One region of the Nitrobacter winogradskyi Nb-255 genome, then DNA from elsewhere that is predicted to be linked to it. Evidence: riboswitches for the same ligand, from Rfam matches in the RefSeq annotation. Region 1 holds a riboswitch; the other holds the start of a gene.
What was found. A riboswitch is a leader RNA that binds a small molecule or an ion and turns the genes downstream of it on or off. The one in region 1 is predicted to bind cobalamin.

Region 1 (3,241 bases):
GTTCTTTCGCAGGTCTAGAAATTCCTCTATGTCGATGTGCCAGGTTTCGAGATAGGCGCACACCGCGCCCTTGCGCTTGCCGCCCTGGTTGACGGCGATCGCGGTGTCGTTCGCGACCTTCAGGAACGGCACCACGCCCTGGCTTTCGCCGTTGGTGCCCTTGATGTGAGCGCCGAGCCCGCGCACGCGCGTCCAGTCGTTGCCGAGCCCGCCGGCATATTTGGAAAGCAGCGCGTTGTCCTTGATCGCCTTGAAGATGCCGTCGAGATCGTCGGCGACGGTCGTGAGAAAGCAGGACGAGAGCTGCGGGCGCAGCGTGCCGGCGTTGAATAGCGTCGGCGTCGAGGCCATGAAGTCGAACGACGACAGCAGGTCGTAGAACGCGATCGCCTTCTCCTCGCGGTCGATCTCACGCAGCGCCAGACCGCACGCGACCCGCATGAAGAACGCCTGCGGCAGCTCGAAACGCACGCTTCGGACGTGCAGGAAGTAGCGGTCATAGAGGGTCTGGAGTCCGAGATAGTCGAATCGCAGATCGCGTTCGGGCTTCAGCGCCGCCGCGAGCCGGTCGAGGTCGAAGCGGCCGATCTCCGGATCGAGCAGTTCATGGTCGATGCCGGCCCGCACATAGCTAAGGAAATAGTCCGCATAGCGCTCCGCCATCTCGGCCTGCGTGGCCTGCTCAAGCCGCCCCGCGACAAAGCTCAAGGCCTCGCGGCGCATCTTGTCGAGCAGCAGCCGGGCGCTGACCTTGGCGTAATCGGGATCGGTCTCGACCAGCGTGCGGGCGGCCAGGATCGGTGCCTGCGCCAGTTCATCCACGCTGATGCCGTCATAGAGGTTGCGATGGGTTTCCGTCAGAATGGCCGAGGCGGAAACATCTCCAAGCCCCGCGCAGGCCTCCTCCACCACGGCAGTGAGGCGCGGGGTGTCGAGAGCGATCAGCGATCCGTCCGCCGACTTCATCCGCAGCGCCGCTTTCGCCGCCGCCGCGCCGCCCTTCTTCGACTTCGATTCCTGCGCCTTCGCGCGCTCGCGGGCGCGCTCCTCGCGATAGAGCACATAGGCGCGCGCGACCTTGTGATGCTCGCTCCGCATCAGCGCGAGTTCGACCTGATCCTGAATGTCCTCGATGTGGAAGGTGCGGCCGGCGTCGGAGCGTCGCGTCAGGCTGGCGACGATCTGATCGGTCAACCCGGTGACGATGTCGTGGACCCGGCGCGAGGCGGCGGCGCTGTTGCCCTCGACCGCCAGAAACGCCTTGGTGAGCGCGACCGCGATCTTGGCGGAATCGAACGGCGACACCGAGCCGTTGCGCCGGATGACTTGACAGGCCGGTTCGCTCGACGGCGCCGTGGCCGCGGCAGACAGGGACGGACGCACGATACGCGCAGCAGGTACAGTTTCAGTTGCAGCAGACATCGCTCACCCCGGTCTGGTTGCGAGCCGGGGTCTAGCCGGGACGCGCGCAGAAAAACGCCGCGATGAGGTCGCGATTCCTGCCGTGCGGCCCGCCGGGACACCCCGCCCAGGGACATTCTTTTTTTGCCACGGCAGGTCTACTGACTTGCGGGTCCAGGCATCGGTCCGGTCTTCCCAGAGCCTTGCAGCCCCAGTGACACTCAAGTGGACTTCGGCTCGCCGCTTACAGTTGCGGGGGCAGCGCCGGCCTTGCCCGGATCACGGACCGAGACGCACCGGCTTCCCTCTTAGCTCTCGGTGTTGCGACTCGAGAGACCTTGGCCACTATATTTAGTAGCTACAGCACATTCGGAGTCAATGAATCGTTTTCGAATCCGGACGCCAATGCTCGCAATCCACAAGCGAGGCCGGATACAGCCCGGACGAAATTTCCACCAATCGATTGACCGGCCCTTGACGCTCCGGCTGTTCAGACCATTATCCCGGCGGACAGGCTGCGGCGTTGTTCCCGCGCCTCAACCGTTGAGCCTGACCGTGACCGAATTCGTCCGACCGAATCTGACGCCCCCGAACGGACAGAAGAAAGTGCTTCTGCACTCCTGTTGCGCGCCGTGCTCCGGCGAGGTGATGGAGGCGATGCTGGCGTCGGGGATCGATTACACGATCTTCTTCTACAATCCGAACATCCATCCCCTCAAAGAATATCTGCTGCGCAAGGACGAGAACGTCCGCTTCGCGGAGAAGCATGGCGTGCCGTTCGTCGACGCCGATTACGACAAGGACAACTGGTTCGCCCGCGCCAGGGGGATGGAGTGGGAGCCCGAGCGCGGAGCGCGCTGCACCATGTGCTTCGACATGCGATTCGAACGCACCGCGCTCTATGCGCATGAGCATGGTTTTCCGGTGATGACGTCCTGCCTCGGCATCTCCCGATGGAAGAACATGGCGCAGATCAACGACTGCGGTCATCGCGCGGCCGGACGTTATCCCGGTGTGTCATATTGGGACTTCAACTGGCGCAAGGGCGGCGGCGCGCAGCGGATGATCGAGATCAGCAAGCGCGAGCAATTCTATCAGCAGGAATATTGCGGCTGCGTCTATTCGTTGCGCGACACCAATCAACACCGCCGGAATCATGGCCGGGCACCTATCGTGATCGGGACGCAATTCTACCGGCAAGGCGAGGAACCGGACGCGACATAAGATTCGTCCGTGCCGGTTGACGGCCCGTGGACGCTGGCCCATAGGATGGGGGGTCGAGGTTCTCCGGGACGATTCACGCCCGGAGCTAAGAGGGAAGCCGGTGTGTCTTCGGATAAAGCCGGCGCTGCCCCCGCAACTGTAAGCGGTGAGCCGTGGTCCATCATGCCACTGGGTGTTGTCCCGGGAAGGCCGGACCAAAGCTGAGACCCGCGAGCCAGGAGACCTGCCCCGGCAACATAGTCGTCCTCGGGCGGGGTGTCCCGGTGGTGCGCTTGCGGTCTCGATGGCGGCGCGCCGCCAGGATTCCCATGCCGCGTCGCTAAGGCCCAGCCCCCAACACATGGGGTAAAGCCAGTGTCTGTTTCCTCTCCTCTTCCCGTGGCTACGCTCGGCACGCCGCGCATCGGTCCGCGCCGCGAACTGAAAACCGCGCTCGAAAGCTACTGGTCCGGCAAGTCCGACGAATCCGCATTGCTTGAAGCGGCGGCCGGATTGCGCGCCGCGAACTGGGCGCGCCAGAAATCGCTCGGCGTCACCGTCATCCCGTCGAACGATTTCACCTTCTATGATCATGTGCTCGACACCAGCGTCATGGTCGGCGCGATCCCGGACATCT
Region 2 (3,241 bases), 710 kb from region 1:
CGCGCGGATTCCGAAACGTTCGGTGATCTGCGCCGCGACGAAAGTCTCGGTGCCCTCGGTCGTCGCGCTGTTCACGTTCACCAGTGAGGTGAACGTGGAATTGTAGTCGATCAGGTTGGTGATGTCGTTTCGGAAGTAGGTCGAGCCGAAACGCACGCGGTCGTTGAACAAAGGTTGCTCGAAACCGGCGTCGAAGCCCCGGCTGTCTTCCGGTTGCAGGTTGGGATTGGCGAAGAAATTGAAGGTCGGATAATCCCGGAACAACTGGCTCAGCGAGGGCGCCTTGAATCCCGTGCCGTAGCTTGCTTTCAGCTTGGTTTCGGTAACGGGAACAATGACCGCCGGCGCAATCCGGTAAGTCATGCGGCCGCCGAACAGGTCGTTGGAATCCTGGCGGACATTGGCCACCAGGAAAAAGCGGTCCGCGAAAGCCGATTGCAACTGCACGAAACCTGCCTTGTTGCCGTTCCTGGCGGCAAAATCGGCGGTGTCCATGCGATCGGTCTGATGCTCGGCGCCGACGATCAGATGGTTGTCTCGCGTAATCTCGGTCACGGTGCGCCAGTCGAATTTGAGGCGTTCTCCCGTGGTGATCGTCGCGGCCGGGTCGCCCGGACCCACGTCATAGGCTCTGCTGTTCGTGAAATTGAGACCGAAGAAGCTCTGGACGCGTCCGTCGAACAGCGACCACACGGCCTCCTGACGGTTGAAGAGTTGCTGGACGGCGTGCGTGCTCTGGCTGGCGTTGGGAGTGCTTGGAAATCCGCCGTCGCCCGTGAACAGCAGCGTCGAGTCGGTATAGCGGACCACCGAATTGACGGTCAGATACTCATTGAGATCGACTCCGAGCTTGGTCGAGTAAGTCATGTTGTCATAGTTGTTGCCGATCGCCTGCCGCCCCGGCGGCAGAAGCTCGGGCGGCGTGACCGGAACGTCTCCGGCATGGAGATGGGCGACGTTGACCGCGTAGTTGAAGTTCCGTTCGGCGCCGCTCAGTCCGAGCGTCTGGTTGAAGGTTTTGAACGAGCCGGACTCGAGTGAGCCGGTGACCCGCGCCGGACCTTCGCCCTTTTTCGTGATGATGGAGATGACGCCGCCGATCGCGTCGGAGCCGTAGAGTCCGCTCTGCGGGCCCCGGAGGATTTCCATCTGCTGGATGTCCGCCGTGAGAAGGTGCGCATAGTCGAACGCGCCATTCGAGTTGGCGGGATCGCCGATGTCGATTCCGTCGAGCATCACCTTGGTGTGGTTGGCGTTCGTGCCTCGCATGAAGATCGAGGTCTGGGCGCCAGGTCCGCCGGCTTGCACCACATTCAGGCCGGGAGCCGTCCTGAGGATATCCGGAACGCTGCGGTGTTGCTGGGTCTGGATATCCTGCTCGGTGACGACGGTGATGGAGCTGGCCAGCTGGCCCGCGGGCGTCACCACTCCCGTGGGGCTGACTACGGTCGAACCCATCGTGCCCGGAACATGAGTCTCAGCGACAGGAGTTTGCCGGGGAGCGGGGCGGACGACACGGCGTGATCGCGAAGTCGTGCGGTGTGCGGGCGCCATCGCTCGATCCGGGGGTGGCGCGATCCGGATCGGAGGCAGCAGGTTGGGAGAGGCGGATTGCTGCGCGCTTGTGGGCGTATTCAGGCCGATCGATCCCAGCGAGGCGAGGAGGGCGGAAGCAAGCAGGCTTCTGCGATAAGCTCCGGACACGAAGGCGGCGGACATAAGAAAACCTCGGCTGGACGTCGGTGGCACGTCACAGCGAACGAGGTTTCACAGGAGCCTGCGCGGCGCCGATGAAGCGGATGTCTGTAGTCCCCGACTGACATCTTCGCGTGTGACCACGGGTTGACGGCAGGTCTCCTGGCTCGCGGGTCGTTACCTGACGTCGCCTTCCCGGGGCCGAGATGTCCCAGTGGCGTGTGACGCAGATTCGCCGCTTACAGTTGCGGGGGCAGCCGTGGCGTTGGAATGATCCCGGTGTTAGGATGATCCCGCACCACGTTCCCTTTTGATCTCCCAAGGGAGAACCGTCGCCGATCTGTTTGGGGGGGAACAAAGTCGATGTCAATCGACGGGGCGATCGAGTTCCGGCTTTTCCCCGTGGCGTTGCATATCCGCAGCAGGAGCGCTTTCGAGCGAAGCATGTCCTCGGGCTTGGCCCGAGGATGGATACCGGTTCGCGTGAAGAAAACGCGTGCGGCCTGACAGAACTGTAGGCGGTTGGCGACCGCGCTTGCGTCAGACTATTTCGCCGCGCGCCGCGGCGGCGGCATTGCGGATCGCGTCCATGTTGGCCTTGTAGGATTCCATCGTGCCGCCCTTGAACACCGCGGAGCCCGCCACGAAGGCGTTGGCGCCGGCGGCGGCCAGATCACCCGCGACGTCGGGTCCGACCCCGCCGTCGACCTCGATGTCGATCGGCCGTCCCCCGATCATCGCGCGCAAATCCCGAATCTTGTCGACCGCAGAGGAGATGAACTTCTGGCCTCCGAAACCGGGGTTGACCGACATCACCAGCACCAGGTCGACCATGTCGAGCACGTATTCGACGGTGGACAATGGCGTTCCGGGATTGAGCGTGACCCCCGCCTTCTTGCCGAGGTTGCGAATGGCTTGCAGCGAGCGATGCAGGTGCGGTCCCGCTTCGACGTGAACCGTGATGTGGTCGCAACCTGCCTTGGCGAAGGCTTCGAGGTACGGATCGCATGGCGAGATCATCAAATGGGCATCGAAGATCTTCTTGCTGTGCGGACGCATCGCCTTGATGACATCGGGCCCATAGGAGATGTTCGGCACGAAATGGCCGTCCATCACGTCGAGGTGGATCCACTCGGCCCCCCCCTGATCGACGGCGCGAACCTCATCGCCAAGCTTCGAGAAGTCCGAGGCCAGGATCGACGGTGCGATGACGAGAGGACGCGGCGCAAAAGTCTGGGACATGAACGTTTCCGGAAATATCAGCGGAGCTTGAGAGAGCCCCGCGTAACATGAGCCGCGCCCCGGAGCAATGCGCGGTCGTGTTTTCGGCGGTCGTCTTTATGAGCGGTAGTCTTGGGTTCGCCGCATCCGCATCATTGCGCAGTCGGCGCTGATTTTCATGATCCGATAACCATACACAACAAGTATTCGGTCCTTGTTTCGAAGTAATACGGGGCCGTATGCATATACCGAAAGTATTTCTACTCGCCGGCTGCCTCGGCCTTGCCGGCTCCCACGCCTGCGCCGAAAACGATTTCACGGCTTC

Region 2: it holds a riboswitch for cobalamin, as region 1 does, so the genes downstream of both, NWI_RS11570 (TonB-dependent receptor plug domain-containing protein) here and NWI_RS15010 (ribonucleoside-diphosphate reductase subunit alpha) in region 1, are expected to answer to the same signal.

The regions. Positions count from the first base shown of each region.
Region 1 covers NC_007406.1:3,120,915-3,124,155, forward strand. Annotated here, with positions in the region: gene NWI_RS15010 (ribonucleoside-diphosphate reductase subunit alpha) at 1-1,422, opposite strand, end outside; cobalamin riboswitch at 1,536-1,757, opposite strand; gene NWI_RS15015 (epoxyqueuosine reductase QueH) at 1,957-2,625, shown strand; cobalamin riboswitch at 2,665-2,870, shown strand; gene metE (5-methyltetrahydropteroyltriglutamate--homocysteine S-methyltransferase) at 2,980-3,241, shown strand, end outside.
Region 2 covers NC_007406.1:2,410,599-2,413,839, reverse strand. Annotated here, with positions in the region: gene NWI_RS11570 (TonB-dependent receptor plug domain-containing protein) at 1-1,719, opposite strand, end outside; cobalamin riboswitch at 1,831-2,042, opposite strand; gene rpe (ribulose-phosphate 3-epimerase) at 2,236-2,937, opposite strand; gene NWI_RS11560 (outer membrane beta-barrel protein) at 3,156-3,241, shown strand, end outside.